Regions from separate parts of the Aeromonas oralensis genome, predicted to be linked through region 4. Evidence: riboswitches for the same ligand, from Rfam matches in the RefSeq annotation. Region 4 holds a riboswitch; each other region holds the start of a gene.

Region 1 (4,210 bases), 1.1 Mb from region 4:
TCGATGACGTTGCACTCGAAGAAGGCGATCCAGCCCCCCAGACCGCGCTTGAGCTCGGTCTCCTCGGCCTGGGCCTGCATCTGCCGCAGTACCGGCAGGCGCGCCGGATCGGCGCAGAACGCCTTGTAGGCCTGCTCGGCAGCGGTGAAGCCGGCCTGATCGTCGCTGGTGCCCATGTAGGTGGACCAGAACAGATCCTCCTTGCGCTTGTGTACCTGCAGGTAGTCGGCGTTGAGCTGGTTGAGATAATTCCTGGCAATGGAACTCATAACTTCCCTCTTGTTATGGGGCGGCCGCGAGGGCGCCCACTCCTTTTTGGTGAAATGCCAACTCATTCACATTTTCTGCAAATTGAGCAGACAAATAGTGCGCCGGGATGCGCGCCATCACGCTATCAAAAGCGAGGGTTTCTGTCTGCTGGCTATACTGATTGTCAAACTGCTCAATTGGCGTTTTATAGCCCCAAGCCATTGAAAGTTAATTAAATGTTAATAACAAAATAATCAGGGCCAGCCGACGGACTGGCCACCACCAGACCCGCACGGGAAAGTTAAGGAAGAGACTATGTTCAAGCTCGGTGATATTGCCGTGAGCCGCAAACTGATGCTGTTGCTCTCACTGGCGCTGATCGGTTTCATCGCACTGCTGCTCATCTCGGCCAGTGCCCTGCATCGCAACCTGATGAGTGAACGGGAAGCCAGGCTGCAGGCCGTGCTGGACCTGGCCATGAGCCGGATCCAGACGCTGGCTGCCACCCTGCCGGCCCCTCAGGCCCAGGCCGAAGCCAAGGCCATGCTCAACAGCATGCGCTTTGACGGCGACAACTACCTGTTCGTGCTGGACGAGAACCGCCGGATGGTGGTGCACCCCGTCAGGCCCGAGCTGGTCGGCCAGCAGATGGGCGAGAGCGGCACCGCCACCGCCGGCGTCCACTGGCAGCAGATGGTGGATCTCGGCAAAGGGGGCCACAGCGGCCGGCTGGAATACAAGTGGATCTCCCCCTCCGGCGAGGCGGCCCAGAAGATGTCGCTGGTGGCCGGTTATCAGCCCTGGGGCTGGATCCTCGGCTCCGGTGTGTTGCTGCAGGACATCCAGGCCACCATCTGGTCCCAGTATCAGCTGATGGGGGGCGCTACCTTGCTGGTTACCCTGCTGATGGGGCTGCTGGGCTTTGCCATCAGCCGCTCCATCGTCAATCCGCTGGCCGAGATCAACCGGGCCATGCAACAGGTGGCCGCCGGCGATCTGGTGGTGAGCATCCCGGTGCACGGCAAGGATGAGCTGGGCGCCGTCGCCAGCTGCACTAATCAGGGGCTCAACGCCATTCGCCGTGCTCTGCTGGAGGCGAGCCAGGGGGCCCGCAACGTGGCGGATGCAGCCCTGCGCATCGCCGCCTCCGCCGAGCAGACCAACCAGGCGGTCAACAGCCAGCGAGATCAGCTGGCCCAGCTCGCCACCGCCATGAACGAGATGAGCGCCACCATCGCAGACGTGGCAGGGCACGCCGAGAACACCGCCCGCGACACCCAGGACGCCACCAGCGAAGCCGGCCTTGGCAACCGTGACGTGCACGCCAGCGTGCACGGCATCCAGGCGCTGGCCACCGAGGTGGAGCAGGCTACCCTGCAGGTCAACCAGCTCAAGGAGGGGGTGATGCAGATAAGCGAGGTGACGGCGGTCATCAGCGCCATCTCGGAGCAGACCAACCTGCTGGCCCTCAACGCCGCCATCGAGGCGGCCCGTGCCGGCGAGCAGGGCCGCGGTTTTGCCGTGGTGGCCGACGAGGTGCGCCAGCTGGCCAGCCGCACCCGCCAGTCCACAGAGGAGATCCAGAGCACCATCGCCCAGCTGCAACAGCGGGCGGTGACCGCCGCCAGCGCCATGGACGCCAGCCGCAAGCTGGCGGAGAGCAGTGTCAGCCAGTCGGAGAAGGCAGGCCAGGATCTCTCCCTCATCGTCAACCATATCCAGCACGTCAGCGACATGGCGACCCAGATAGCGACCGCGGCGGAGCAGCAGAGCATGGTGGCGGAGGACATGAACCGCAATGTCAGCGGCATCAACGACTCGGCGCTGGAGATGTCCCAGTCTGCCTCCCAGCTGGCCCAGGAGAGCGAGCTGCTGGCCGGACTTTCGCGCAGCCTGGACGAGCGGCTGGCGGTATTCAAACTCGGCAGCGCCATCGACCAGCAGCTTGAGCAGCGGCTCGCCCCTCTGCATCGGCAGGTGAGCCCGGCCGAACGCCCTCGCGCTCGCCACTGATCCGTCCTGCCCTGTCGCAACACACGCCCCCGTCAGCCCGGCTGACGGGGGCGTTCTTCATTGATGAAAAATGCCGATTTTTTGCATCTTGTCGGCCTGTTCGACGACATTAATATGGCAACGCTCAGTTATCATCCATTTAAAAACAAATAGTTAAGTGTTTGCTCTACTCCGATGAGGTCAAGCTGTAAAGATTTACACTTAATTATTTAATCAAAAATAGTCATGATGGGTTGTCGCCAAGCGCGACACCATGACCCTTCAATAGTCATTTGGCAAACTGGTCGAAAGGCCAGGACGCAAAGCCTCCGGTCTAAAGACATCTCGTCAAAGATAGCGGGGCTGCAACAGAGTGTTTCGGGGGAAACCCCTGCCAAGTTGACTGCCCACATCTGTCGAACAGAGGAATGTATGGCAGCAAAAATCCAACTCAATCACGTCGCTGCAACGCTGGCCTTGCTGGTCAGTGGCAGCGTGTTCGCCCACGGCTATATCAGCCAGCCGGAATCGCGCAACTACCTGTGCAAGACCGGCGGCAACAGCCAGTGCGGCGCGGTGCAATGGGAGCCCCAGAGCGTGGAAGGCCCCTCGGGCTTCCCGAATGGTGGGCCTGCCGACGGCCAGATCGCCTCGGCTGGCAGCGCCAGCTGGGGCGAGCTGAACGCCCAGACCAGCGACCGCTGGACCCGCCGCGAGGTACAGGCCGGCCCCTTCTCCATCAGCTGGACCTTCACCGCCAACCACGTCACCCGCAACTGGCGCTACTACCTCACCAAGCAGGACTGGAATCCGAACCAGCCGCTGACCCGCGCCGCCTTCGAGCTCACCCCTTTCTGCGTAGTGGACGGCAACATGACCCAGCCGCCCAAGCAGGTCACCCACCAGTGCAACCTGCCCCAGCGCACCGGCTATCAGGTGATCCTGGGGGTGTGGGAAGTGGGGGACACCAGCAACAGCTTCTATAACGTGATCGACGCCAACTTCAAGGGCGGCACCCAGCCACCGCTGGCCTGGAGCCAGGGCGGCACCATCTACCCTTCCACCGAGCTGGCGGTCGGCGACAAGGCCAGAACCCTGGTGTTCGATGCCAATGGCGTACGCCCCGATCTGCAGACCGAGCTGACCATCGCCAGCCCGGAGCAGGGCCAGAAGAACAACTGGACCCACGCTCTGGCGAGCAAGATCAATGCAGAGCAGAGTCTGATCCGGGCCGGCCAGCAGAGCGGCGAAGGCCAGTTCAACCCCGTCTACGGCCAGAACCCGGTCTACTTCAAGGCGGGCAGCGCACTGGAGCGGGTCGAGATCCAGCTCGAGCAACAGCAGCCGCCGGTGAGCAACGGCGTCAGCGTGAGCGGCCTGGAGAGCGACTACCTGCTCGACGAGGGCAAACTCACCCTCAACTTTACCGTGGCCGCCGAGGGCGATCTGACCGTCACCAACACCCTGTATGATCACGGTGGGGCCGCCAAGGGGCAGACCAGCGCCGACATCAAGGACAGCACTCACAGCTTCACCATGCCGCTGACCGGGCTCAGCGCCGGTCACCACCAGCTGGTGATCGAGGGCAAACCCAAGGCCGGTGGCGATGCGGTGCAGCAGACTCTGGATCTGATGCTCAAGGATCCGGCCGCCGGCGGTGACTACCAGTTCACCTTCCCGGACGGGCTCAAGTCCTACACCGACGGCACCAAGGTGCTGCAGCCCAAGAACGGCAAGGTCTACCAGTGCAAGCCCTTCCCCTATCGCGGCTGGTGCAGCCAGTGGTCGGCCAGTGCCACCCAGTATGAACCCGGGGTCGGCACCAATTGGCAGGATGCCTGGATCCCGGTGAACTGAGCCGCAGGCACAGCATCACACCATCAACAAAACGGGGAGCCACAGGCTCCCCGTTTTTTCTGGTGCACCACCTCAGATCTGGAAATCGATGGCCGCCTCGCTGCCCATGGCG
Region 2 (4,210 bases), 500 kb from region 4:
GCTGAACGGGTTGTCCGACTTGATCATGTCGCCGGAGAAGTCCCGGCCGTATTCGAACAGGTTGCTCTCGAACGAGTTGATGTGCCAGTCGGCCACGGCGATCACCTTGCCGGCCAGCGCCGGGTTGGCGAGGGCATAGTCCAGGGTGCCGAGCTCGGCCTCGTAGCTGTAGGAGATGGCCTTCTCCTTGTTGAACTTGACGTTCATGTCCACCAGGCCGTAGCTCTTGGCCACTTCGCTGCCGGTCTGCTCAAAGACCTGGTCACCGAGGAAGGTCTGGGAGGCGGAGACTATCTTGCGCTGGCCGTCGGTCGGCACATAGTCGGTCAGCACCCGGATCGCATCTTCCCGGGCGTAGGAGTTGAAGTCGCCCACCAGCAGCACCTGGCCGGGCAGCTTGCTCACCGCCTCGCCCAGCACCTTGGCGGCGCTGACCCGGAACTCGGTGCACTTGCCCTGCAGATCGGCCGGCTCCTTGCCGTCCAGGTTTTCCAGGCAGCCTGAACCCTTGGACTTCAGATGGTTGACCACCAGGGTCAGCGGATCCTTGCTGCCCTCGACGGTGAAGGTCTGCACCAGGGAGTCACGCTGGGAGGCCTGTTTCTCGACCCCTTTGGCATCCAGGTATTTCTGCACCGGCAGGGTGATGACGTTGGCGTCCCCTTGCGGTGCCAGCTTGGCCGGCCGGTAGATCATGGCCACCATGATGGCGTCGCCACCGAAGTAGTGCTCGCCCTGCAGCAGCGCCTTGGGCAGGGTGACGAAGGCGTACTGCTTGCCCGCCTCTTTCTGCTGGGCGTTGAGGGCCTGTACCAGGTCGCTGATGGCGGAGTGGCTGTCAAAGCCGTTGTTCTCCATCTCCATCAGGCCGAGCAGGTCGGCATCCATCTCGGTGATGGCGTTGACGATCTTGGTGCGCTGCTTCTGGAAATCTTCCAGATTCTTGGCGCCCCGGTTGCAGCCCTTGGCGCTGTCTGCATCCGCCTGATCCTTGCACAGCACGTTGAGGGCACCGCCCACGCTGGAGTGGCTGGTGAAGTAGTTGAGCACGTTGAAGCTGCCGACGCGCAGATCGGTGCCGTCGGCACGGGCCGGGGCGCTCTGGCGGTCGTTGTCGCTGGTGCGCAGCAGATCGCCGGCGGTGATCACCTGATCCTGCGGCACGATCAGCCGGTACTCGTTGTAGCTGTAGCCCACCATGGCGTCCAGATTGACCGGGGCGTCGCCGATGCGCAGGTAACCCTGCTCCGGCTCCCAGGCCGGCAGCCAGGGTAGTTTGCCGTCGGCGGCCTTGAAGTCCGATTCGAGGAACACCCGGTTGCCGGCGTTGGCCTTGGCCAGTGCCTTGGCGGCCTTGCTGTCGGCGTCGTGCAGCTGGGTCGGTTTCATCAGCGGCGCCTGGTGGGAGAGCACCAGGTTGTTGCGCCGGGCGGCGTAGTCATAGCTGAAGTTGCGGCTGATTTTGAGCGCGCTGTCGGCGTCGAGCCGTACCCGCATCCCTTCGTGGCGCTCCAGCGCCCGGGCCAGGGTTTCGTTTTCCAGCACCCGCAGCGGGATGGCGGCCGGGACCGAGCCCTGGGCGACGACCTGCAGGCGCGGGGTGCCGCTGTCAAACACCGGCTTGAGCTGGGTGTGGTTGTAATACTCTTCGACCTTGGCCTCCAGGCAGACTTCGGCACCCGGCTTGATGTCCGGGTACTTGCTGGCGAAGTTCTTGTCGTTCAGGAAGACGAAGATGCCGTCCGAGGTCTGGGGGTTGCCGTCGCCCTGCACATCCAGCAGGTAGAACCCCTTGTTGAGGCTCTCGCCGAGGCCAGAGACCACTGCCTTGACCATGACACTCTGGGGGCTTTCGAACTTGTCGGCGGGAATGAGCGGGCTCTTGTCGCCGCTGCCCTGAATGACCGGGATCGGGGTGAGGGCGCTGTCGGCCGGGCAGCTGAAGCCGGCGGCATAGACGGACGGGGAGGCGAGCGCAAGCCCCACGGCCAGCGACAGCAGGGTACGTGTTCCTTTCATAACTGTTCCTTTTTTATTTTTTGCCAGTGTTTCCATAGCCTTGGCACATCGGCCAAGGGCGCGCATTGTCACATTTCTGGCATGTCATACCAGTGAGCCAACGCACATTACGGGGATACAAATGAGGGCAATGCCGGTTTTTTTGACTTGGCTAACAGTATGAAATTAATGACAAAAGAGTTATTTTGTCACATCAGTGAAAATGTGATCTGGCTGGCATCCACATATTTTTCCTCGAGAATGAAGATTGAGACTCGGCTGGTTGATTCCTATACTCGGCTTGTTCCTCACGGAACCCAGGTAAAGGGCAAACCGGTCGAGATGCCGGGACGCAATGCCTCCGGTCTTCAGATCGCGCGATCCAGATAGCGGGGCTTCCCAGGGTGAGGGTGACGTTTGTGGCAGGTCCATTGCCAGTTGTCTGCGCCCATCACACAGGTTGCGCTTGTTCTTTGCCTTGGTGACCAATGCCAAGACAAAACAAGGAAGATAACAATATGCAACAGACCCTAAGGCCCAGCAGGCTTGCCATGCTGGTGGCTTTGGCTGCCATGCCCGCCTGGGCACAGGCTGCCTATCCCGCCTATCAGGCCGGTACTGCCTACAAGGCCGGCGACATCGTCAGCAACGTCGGCAATCTCTATGAGTGCAAAGAATTTCCCTACTCCGGCTGGTGCGGGGCCTCGCCCTATCACTACGCTCCCGGAGTGGGGGTGGTCTGGGCCGATGCCTGGAAGCTGTATGGCGGGGACGTGCCGCCCCCGGCACTCGGCGTAGCCGTCAGCTCGCCAGCTGCCGGCGCCAGTTTCAACGAGGGGGCCAGCGTCGCGCTGGTGGTGACCCTGAGCGGCCCGGTGACGGCGCTGGTTCGGGTGGAATACCTCATCGACGGCAAGCTGGTCGCCACGGCGAGCGCCTCGCCCTGGAACGGCAGCTGGAGTGCCGCCGGTGTCGGCGCCCATGCCCTCAAGGCACGGGCATTGGATAAAGATGGCAAGGTGCTGAGCGAGGCGGATTCGAGCTTCAACGTCGCCGCCGTGGTGGCGCCGGAGGCGCCCAAGGTGAGCATCAGCAGCCCGGCCAGCGGCGCCAAGGTGACCCTGGGTCGCAGCGTGGCGGTGAGCGGCAACGTCACCGATGCCAACAACGACGTCGCCAGGGTCGAGCTGTTCGTCGATGGCAAGAAGGTGGGTGAAGACACCAGTGCCCCCTGGCAGGTGAACTGGACGCCCCAGAGCAAGGGGCTGGCCGGCCTCAAGCTGGTGGCGACCGACAAGGAGAACCTGAGCGGCGAATCGAGCCAGGTCGACGTACAGGTGGAAGAGGCAGCCCTGCCGCCCACCGGTGGCAACCTCTCCTGCGACATTCGCCAGATCTACCGCCCGGACGGTTACGAGTGCATGGGGGATGATCACGCCCGTCGGGTCATCGGTTATTTCACCTCCTGGCGTACCGGCAAGAACGGCTTGCCCTCCTATCTGGTGAGCGACATCCCCTGGGACAAGATCACCCACATCAACTACGCTTTCGCGGCGGTGGACGAGCAGAGCCACACCATCAAGGTGGACGACTCGGCGACCAAGATGACCTGGGACGGCGTGCCGGGTGCCGAGATGGATCCGGAGTTTGCCTACAAGGGCCACTTCAACCTGCTGTCGAAGTACAAGAAGCAGTATCCGGACGTGAAGACCCTGATCTCGGTGGGGGGCTGGGCCGATACCCGCGGCTTCTATACCGCTACCACCAAGGGTGACTGCTCGGTCAACAATGACGGCATCAACGCCTTTGCCAACTCGGCGGTGAGCTTCATCCGTCAGTACGGCTTTGACGGGGTCGACGTCGACTACGAATACCCCACCTCCATGAAGGATGCGGGCAACCCCAATGACTTCCCGCTATCCAACCAGTGCCGCGGCAAGCTGTTTGCCAACTACAAGGTGCTGATGCAGACCCTGCGCAACAAGCTCGACAGCGCCGGCAGCGAGGATGGTCGCAAGTACATGCTGACCATCGCCTCGCCGGCCTCGGCCTACCTGCTGCGCGGCATGGAGAACTTCCAGGTCACCCAGTACCTCGACTACGTCAACCTGATGACCTACGACTTCCACGGCGCCTGGAACAACTTCGTCGGTCACAACGCGGCCCTGTTTGACAACAAGGCTGATGCCGAACTTGCCCACTGGGGCGTCTA
Region 3 (4,210 bases), 1.5 Mb from region 4:
CATCCTGCTGATCCTGCTGGCGGCCTGGGGGCTCTACCTCTGGCTCGGGGATCTCACCAGCCTGTCGCGCATCGGCTACCTGTCGTTCGGTGCCGTGGCGCAGTTTGCGCCGGCGCTGCTGCTCGGCCTCTACTGGCGGCACGGCAATCGCAAGGGGGTCTACCTTGGTCTCGCTCTCGGGGTCAGCCTCTGGTTCGCCACCCTGCTGGCGGAGAGCGGCCTGCTGGCCGGCTCGCCGCTGGCCGCCCTGCTGGCACCGCCGGACTGGCCGGCGTTTCGCGATCTCAGCCTAGGGGCCTGGTGCATCTTTCTGAGCCTGTTGCTCAACCTCATCGGCTATGTGGCGGGCTCCCTGCTGTCGCAGGCGGCGGTGAGCGAGCGGCTGCAGGCGGCCAACTTCGTTGGCAAGCCGAGCCGCGACACCACGGCGCTCTATCAGGCGCGGGTCTCGGTCAAGGAGCTGGAGATGCTGGCGGCCCGCTTCGTCGGCTCTAGCCGGGTCAAGCGCGCCTTCGGCCGTTTCGCCGGCGAGCGGGGCGGCACCCTGGCGCCCCAGATGCAGGCCTCCGCCGAGCTGATTGCCCACACCGAACGGCTGCTGGCCGGGGTGTTCGGCACCTCGTCCGCCCGCCTGGTGCTGGCCTCGGCCCTGCAGGGGCGCAACATGCAGCTCGAAGAGATCGCCACCATAGTGGACGAGGCCTCCGACGTGTTTCGCTTCAACCGTGGCCTGCTGCAGGGGGCCATCGAACACATGGGGCAGGGGATCTCGGTGGTGGATAGGGAGCTGAAACTGGTGGCCTGGAACCGGCGCTACATCGAGCTGTTCCACTATCCGCCCGGCCTCATCCAGGTGGGCCGCCCCATCGAGGAGATCATCCGCTACAACGCCGAACAGGGGCTGTGCGGCCCAGGCGATGTCGAGGCCCACGTGGCGCGGCGGGTGGCCTTCATGCAGCGCGGCAGCCAGCACATTTCGGCGCGGGAGCGCCCCGATGGCCGGGTGATCGAGATGCAGGGCAATCCCATGCCGGCGGGCGGCTTCGTGATGACCTTTACCGACATCACCCCGTTTCGCGACGCCGAGCGGGTGCTGCGCGAGGCCAACGAACACCTGGAGGCGCGGGTGGCCGAGCGCACCCACGAGCTCTCCGAGCTCAACCGCCAGCTGCTGCTGGTGAACCAGCAGGTGGAGCGGGCCAACCACTCCAAGAGCCGTTTCCTGGCGGCGGTGAGCCACGATCTGACCCAGCCGCTCAACGCCGCCAAGCTGTTTACCTCCTCCCTGTTGGAGATGCTGCCGCCGGCGAGACGAGCCGGCCCGCATCGCCCGCCACATCGACGACGCGCTGGGGGCGACCGAGGATCTCATCACCGATCTGCTCGACATCTCGCGGCTCGAAGCGGGCAAGTTCAAGGCCAAGAAACTGGATTTCGCCCTGCGCGACGTGTTCGACAACCTCAAGGCGGAGTTTGGCGTGCTGGCGCAGGCGGGGGGATCCAGTTCTCGGTGGTGGAGAGCGGTGTCGCGGTCTACAGCGACGTGCGCCTGCTGCGGCGGGTGCTGCAAAACTTCCTCACCAACGCCTTTCGCTACAACCCGGGCGGGCGGGTGCTGCTCGGCTGCCGCCGGCTCGGCGACAAGGTGCGCATCGAGGTGTGGGACAACGGCCCCGGCATTCCGGCCGACAAGCAGGAGGCTATCTTCGACGAGTTCTCTCGCCTCGATCACTCCCGCACCGCGCGGGAGCAGGGGCTGGGGCTCGGCCTTGCCATCGCTCGCGGCATTGCCCTGGTGCTCGGCCACAACCTGACCCTGCGTAGCTGGCCGGGGGCGGGCTCGGTGTTTGCCATCACCCTCAACCTGGCGACCCGTCCTGTCGCAACGACGCAGGTGGCGGCCCCCACCCAGCGCGACAGCCAGCTGGAGGGGATCCGGGTACTCTGTATCGACAACGAGAGCGACATCCTGATCGCCATGCACTCCCTGCTGGGGCGCTGGGGCTGTGAGGTGGTCTGCGCCCAGAGCCTGGCCCAGGCGGAGGATCTCATCGCCGGCGGCTTCCTGCCGCAGCTGGTGCTCTCCGATTACCATCTGGACGACGGCAAGACCGGGCTGCAGGCGCTGCACATGCTGCGTCTCGCCCACGGCAACGACATCGGCGGCATCATCATCAGTGCGGATCGCAAGAGCGAGCTGCAGGCGCAGATCCGCGAACACGGCTACGGCTACATCAGCAAACCGGTCAAACCGCTCAAGCTGCGGGCGCTGATGAACAGCATCTTGCGGCCGGCCAAACTTGATGATGATCACGAAACCGGGAATTCGTCCGAATTTTAATCGACGGCCCCCAACCAGCAAGATCGGCACTTTCTGACACAAAAAAGTGCCTTTTCTTCTCGTTTGAGGCTCATTTTCGATAAGAAGTGGTTTATTAATAACCGCTCGGGGGTTTGCCCTCCCTCCTTTGACTCCCTTATAGTCAGGTCGCGATTATTTTTGTCGCAAATCAAGTTGTGCAAAAGGCAAACCGGATGAAAGTCCGGGACGCAAAGCTTCCGGTCTAAGGGTCAGCAGTACCTAAGATAGCGGGGCCACCACAGGTTGTTTCGTCCATGGGCCAAGCCATGGTGCGATGTTGTCTGCGTTACCTGTCAGGTTGCGTTGCCTTTTTCGTTATCTATTCCAAGAACGAAATAAGGATATTCAACTATGTTAAGTCCAAAACCCTCCGTACTGGCGTTGTTGGTCGGGGGTCTGTGTGCCTCCTCCGCCTTCGCTGCCGCCCCCGGCAAACCCATCATCGGCTGGGGCGAAACCAAGTTCGCTATCGTCGAAGTGGATCAAGCCGCCACCTCCTACAACAAGCTGGTCAAGGTGCACGCCGATGGCGCGCCGGTCAGCGTGAGCTGGAACCTCTGGTCCGGTGATGTCGGCCAGACCGCCAAGGTACTGCTCGACGGCAAGGAGGTGTGGTCCGGCGCCGCGTCCGCCTCCGGCACCGCCAACTTCAAGGTCACCAAGGGGGGCCGCTACCAGATGCAGGTGGCGCTGTGCAACGCCGACGGATGCACCCTCTCCGACAAGAAAGAGATCCTGGTGGCCGACACCGACGGCAGCCACCTGCTGCCGCTCAAGGCGCCGCTCAAGGAGAACAACAAGCCTTACGTCAACAAGACCGGCAAGGTGATGGGGGCCTACTACGTGGAGTGGGGAGTCTATGGTCGCAAGTTCACCGTAGACAAGATCCCGGCCCAGAACCTGACCCACATCCTCTACGGCTTCACCCCGATCTGCGGTGGCAACGGCATCAACGACAGCCTGAAAGAGATCTCCGGCAGCTTCGAGGCGCTGCAGCGCTCCTGTGCCGGGCGCGAGGACTTCAAGGTCTCCATCCACGATCCCTGGGCCGCCATCCAGATGGGGCAGGGGAATCTCACCGCCTATGACGAACCCTACAAGGGCAACTTCGGCAACCTGATGGCGCTCAAGAAGGCCTATCCGGACCTGAAGATCCTCCCCTCCATCGGTGGCTGGACCCTCTCCGACCCCTTCTTCTTCTTCGGTGACAAGACCAAGCGCGACACCTTCGTCGCCTCGGTGAAGGAGTATCTGCAGACCTGGAAATTCTTCGACGGGGTGGACATCGACTGGGAATTCCCGGGGGGCCTGGGGGCCAACCCCAACCTCGGCAGCCCCTCCGACGGCGAAACCTATGTGCTCTTGATGAAGGAGCTGCGCGCCATGCTCGACGAGCTGAGTGCAGAGACCGGTCGCACCTATGAGCTCACCTCCGCCATCAGCGCCGGCGGTGACAAGATTGCCAAGGTAGACTATCGCGCCGCCCAGCAATACATGAATCACATCTTCCTGATGAGCTACGACTTCAACGGCGCCTGGACCAACACCGGGCTGGGTCACCAGACCGCGCTCTACGAGTCGAGCTGGGATCCCAACACCAAGTACACCACCGACAAGGGGGTCAAGGCGCTGCTGGGTCAGGGCGTCGAGCCGGGCAAGGTGGTGGTGGGTGCCGCCATGTATGGTCGCGGCTGGACCGGCGTCAGCGGGTATCAGGGCAACAACCCCTTCACCGGCACCGCCACCGGCCCGATTGCGGGGACCGAAGCGGAAGGGATCTGGGAGAAGGGGGTCATCGACTACCGTGGCATCGCCAAGGGCAAGATGGCCGGCGACTGGCAGTACAGC
Region 4 (4,210 bases):
CCTGGATGCCATGCCGGGTAAACAGATGGCGATCGATGCCGATCTCAATGCTGGGACCATGGATCAGTATCAGGCGCGAGCAAGGCGTGATGAGATCGCGAGGGAAGCGGATTTCTACGGTGCGATGGATGGAGCGTCCAAATTCGTGCGTGGTGATGCCATTGCCGGTCTGCTGGTACTCATCATCAACCTGGTTGGCGGTTTGGCCATCGGTATCTTCCAGCACTCTCTGCCAGTTGCTGAGGCGTTCCAGAGCTATGCACTGCTCACTATCGGTGATGGTCTGGTTGCCCAGATCCCCTCCCTGCTGATGTCCACTGCGGCGGCCATCATAGTGACCCGGGTCAGTGATGAAGGAGAGATGTCTGATCAGGTGGGTCAGCAGATCCTGGCATCGCCCCGGGTAATCTACACTGCGGCTGCCATCATGCTGATCCTGGGTCTGGTACCCGGTATGCCCATGCTGGCATTCCTCAGCTTCGCGGCCGTACTGGCCTGGGCTGGCTGGAGCGTGAGCAAGCGTCGGGCCAATGAACCGGATCTGGATGCCGCGCAAGAATTGACTCGTCAGCTGGTTCAGCCGGAACCGCAGGGGCTGGAGTGGCAGGATTTGCTGCCGGTGGATGCGGTTGCCATTGAACTGGGTTATCGACTGGTACCACTGGCTGAGGCCGACAAGGGGGCAGAATTGCTGGCTCGGGTGCGGGGCATTCGTAAAACCTTGTCAGAGCAGTATGGTTTTCTGCTGCCCGAAATCCGGGTACGTGACAACCTGCAACTGCAGCCGGATCAATACCGGATCAAGCTGTCAGGTGTAGGGCTGGCGACCGGTAACGTGGATTGCCAGCGACTGATGGCGATCAGCAGTGGTGAAACCTATGGTGCGCTGGACGGTGAGCTGACCCAGGATCCGGCCTATGGCATGAGTGCAGTCTGGATCTCGCCTGAGAACAAGGCCAAGGCGCTGAACCTGGGCTATTCGGTGGTCGATTCTGCGACAGTCATCGCCACTCATGCAAGCAAGCTGCTCAGGGAGCAATTGGATGGGTTGTTCGGTCATGACGAGGTCGGCAAGCTCGGCCAGCACCTGGCTACCCAGTCTCCCCGTCTGGCGGAAGAACTGAATCTGGCGCTGACCCAAATGCAGCAATTGCGAGTTTTTCGTCAACTGCTCAAGGAGCAGATCAGCCTGACCGATATCCGCACCATTGCCACTACCTTGCTGGATGCGAGTGAGTTAACCAAGGATCCGGTTCTGCTGGCCTCCGATGTGCGTTGTGCGCTCAAGCGCCAGATTGTCAGACAGGCCATCGGCAACCGGGATGTACTGGCCACCTTTACGCTGGATGATCGGCTGGAGCAAACCTTGCTGGCGGCCATGAACCAGTCCCAGCAGCAAGGCAAGATCCAGCTGGACAGTTTTCCGGTTGATCCCCAGTTGCTGGCGCAATTGCAGCAAAACATGCCGCTGGTGAAGGAGCAATTGCAACAGCAGGGACATGCTCCCGTGCTGGTGGTCATGCCTCAACTTCGCCCCCTGATGGCACGTTATGCCCGTTCATTTTCAAAAGGCCTCAAAGTGCTCTCTTATAATGAAATTCCGGAGGATTTACGGGTGGAAGTTATTGGTACCTTGGGCTGAAGCGGAACTGCCATGTTAATGAACTGACGGGAAGATGATATTCCGCATATCTACTTGAATTGTCATTGGAAGCCGTTATGATGTGACTGTTTTTGACGCACTTGATGTTAAAAATAAATAACAAATATAACAATTCACATGTGCCATGCAGCTCCCACCGAATAGGTGGTGCTGCCTTGTCCCAATACGGACAGTCGCATGATAAAGGCAAACTGAACTGAAAAGTCAGGACGCAAAGCCTCCGGTCTAATAGCAGGAATGCTAATGATAGCGGGGTTACCAAGGCCATTGTCACCGCCTTGATATCACTTCTCACCCAATAGATGACGTCTTTTTTGGCGCCTTTTGGGGATGGTGCGCTTTTATTTTTGACACATCAGTTCTGTTGATTGGTTTGTCCACAATCACGGGTTCGGGTTCCTATGCTTTCGGATTTATCTACTAAAAAAAACTCAAGGCCAATCGCTATTGAGAGTGCTCCCCATTTGTTATTGATTGGCTCTTCGTTATCAAATGGAAACGATATTGCAGGAATATTGTTGGCCCATGGCTATAACATTTCCTGTGTTGATTCCATCAGCAAATCAAAATTAATTCTCGCTGATAATTCAGTTAATCTGATCCTGCTCGATATGGATGCCATGACCGAAGCCGGTCCGCAATTGGTACATGATTTCAGTGGTACTGATTGCCTGGTGTTGGTCAACGAACATCAAGCCTATCTTGCGGCGGAAGCGATGCGGGCGGGGGCCATCGACTACATCATCAAACCCTTCAGTGGCCAGCAGATGGTTGATGCGGTGAAGGGGGCGCTGCGTTTGCGTCAATCCATTCCCAATCTGATCGCTGTCTCCGCCATGAGCCTGCAGGTACTGCAACTGGCCCGCCGCGCGGCCAAGACCCCTGCCACCATTCTGATTGGTGGTGAGTCCGGTACCGGCAAGGAGCGATTGGCCCGTTATATCCACGATATGTCCAGCCGGTCCGGTCGACCATTCGTTGCCATCAACTGCGCAGCTATCCCCGAATCCATGCTCGAGTCCATTTTGTTTGGTCACAATAAGGGCGCGTTTACCGGTGCAACGGGAGCCCAAGCCGGGAAATTCGAGCAGGCCCAGGGAGGCACGCTGTTGCTCGACGAAATCTCCGAACTGCCGTTGACGCTGCAGGCAAAATTGCTGCGGGTCTTGCAGGAGAAAGAAGTTGAACGGCTCGGCAGCCACCAAACCATTTCGCTGGATGTCCGGATCATCGCTGCCAGCAACAAGGATCTACGTACCCTCGTCACGGCAGGTCAGTTTCGGGAAGATCTGTTTTACCGCCTTGATGTGTTGCCCATGAGCTGGCCTGCATTGCGCGAGCGCCCCGACGACATATTGCCGCTGGCGGAATACTTCATTGAACGGCATGCCCCGCAGCAGGGCTATCGCCTCAGTGAAAATGCGCGCAAGCAACTGCTGACATACGGCTGGCCCGGCAATGTCAGGGAGTTGGACAATGTCATACAACGTTCATTAATCATGGCTCGCGGATTGCATATTCAGGCCGTCGATTTGATGCTGCCCAGTTACACCATTGAATCCGACGATGCGTTGCCGGAAGTGCTTTCCGCCCCGGAAGGGCTGAGTGAGACTCGCCGCTACGCAGAATTTCAATTTGTACTAGAGACCTTGCGCCGCTTTCGCGGCCATCGGACCCGCACGGCTGAAGCCCTTGGGATGACGACCCGGGCACTGAGATACAAGCTGGCGGCCATGCGTGAGCAGGGCATAGATATTGAGCAGCAGCTTCAAAACTAAGGGATAAACCGAGTGAAGATTGAAATGATGTCATCACAGGTGACGCTCTTGCAGCAGATGCAGGAGATGCAGCGAGTCGCCAGCCAAACCCCTGTTATCGAATCAAATGATGTCTCGAACGTATCATTCGGTGACGCCATGCGCGATGTGGTTGGCCGGGTCAACGAACAACAAAATATCGCCTCACGGCTGATGACTGCCGTGGATGCGGGTCAGAGCGATGATCTGGTTGGTGCCATGGTCGCCAGCCAGAAAGCGGGCCTCAGTTTCTCCGCCCTCATGCAGGTGCGAAACAAGCTGATGACCGGTTTCGACGACATTATGCGTATGCCACTCTGAGGTAAGTGATGACTGAACTGGTAACGTCCCCGCAAGGGGCTTCGGATTCCTTCAGAACACGCGTCCAGGAGGGGTTGCGCAACTGGCGCAGTCTGTCCCGTGACAACAAATCCATCCTGACCATAGCGCTGCTCGCCGCCATCGTGGCGGGCACCATCGTGGTGATCCTGTGGACCTCCAGCAAGAACTACGTCCCTCTTTACGGCAAGCAGGAGTTGTATGACACGGCCAACATCATGGAGATGTTGGAAAAAGAGCAGGTGCCATTCAGGCTGGAGAAGAGCTCCGGTCAGATCCTGGTGCCAGAAAATCAGCTGGCCCATGTGCGCATGGCGCTGGCGGCCAGAGGGGTAAGGGCCGCCATGCCCGCTGGTCTGGAAGGACTGGACAATGTGACCGGCCTCGGGACCAGCGAGTTCATGGAGGGAGC

What was found. Region 4 has a riboswitch for cyclic di-GMP ahead of lafK (lateral flagellar response regulator transcription factor LafK). Riboswitches for the same ligand answer to the same signal wherever they lie in the genome.
Region 1: linked by a shared signal. The riboswitch ahead of gbpA (N-acetylglucosamine-binding protein GbpA) and the one ahead of lafK (lateral flagellar response regulator transcription factor LafK) in region 4 are both predicted to bind cyclic di-GMP.
Region 2: linked by a shared signal. The riboswitch ahead of ACPDZI_RS17015 (glycosyl hydrolase family 18 protein) and the one ahead of lafK (lateral flagellar response regulator transcription factor LafK) in region 4 are both predicted to bind cyclic di-GMP.
Region 3: linked by a shared signal. The riboswitch ahead of ACPDZI_RS04575 (glycosyl hydrolase family 18 protein) and the one ahead of lafK (lateral flagellar response regulator transcription factor LafK) in region 4 are both predicted to bind cyclic di-GMP.

The regions. Positions count from the first base shown of each region.
Region 1 is NZ_CP187186.1:484,199-488,408, reverse strand. It holds gene ACPDZI_RS02415 (M3 family metallopeptidase) at 1-269, opposite strand, end outside; gene ACPDZI_RS02410 (methyl-accepting chemotaxis protein) at 565-2,262, shown strand; cyclic di-GMP riboswitch class I at 2,527-2,612, shown strand; gene gbpA (N-acetylglucosamine-binding protein GbpA) at 2,674-4,098, shown strand; gene cbl (HTH-type transcriptional regulator Cbl) at 4,171-4,210, opposite strand, start outside.
Region 2 is NZ_CP187186.1:3,676,127-3,680,336, reverse strand. It holds gene ACPDZI_RS17020 (ExeM/NucH family extracellular endonuclease) at 1-2,019, opposite strand, end outside; cyclic di-GMP riboswitch class I at 2,316-2,401, shown strand; gene ACPDZI_RS17015 (glycosyl hydrolase family 18 protein) at 2,550-4,210, shown strand, end outside.
Region 3 is NZ_CP187186.1:925,833-930,042, forward strand. It holds partial or broken gene ACPDZI_RS04570 (hybrid sensor histidine kinase/response regulator) at 1-2,341, shown strand, start outside; cyclic di-GMP riboswitch class I at 2,516-2,603, shown strand; gene ACPDZI_RS04575 (glycosyl hydrolase family 18 protein) at 2,714-4,210, shown strand, end outside.
Region 4 is NZ_CP187186.1:4,180,074-4,184,283, reverse strand. It holds partial or broken gene lfhA (lateral flagellar biosynthesis protein LfhA) at 1-1,642, shown strand, start outside; cyclic di-GMP riboswitch class I at 1,839-1,926, shown strand; gene lafK (lateral flagellar response regulator transcription factor LafK) at 2,065-3,441, shown strand; gene lfiE (lateral flagellar hook-basal body complex protein LfiE) at 3,454-3,780, shown strand; gene fliFL (lateral flagellar M-ring protein FliFL) at 3,798-4,210, shown strand, end outside.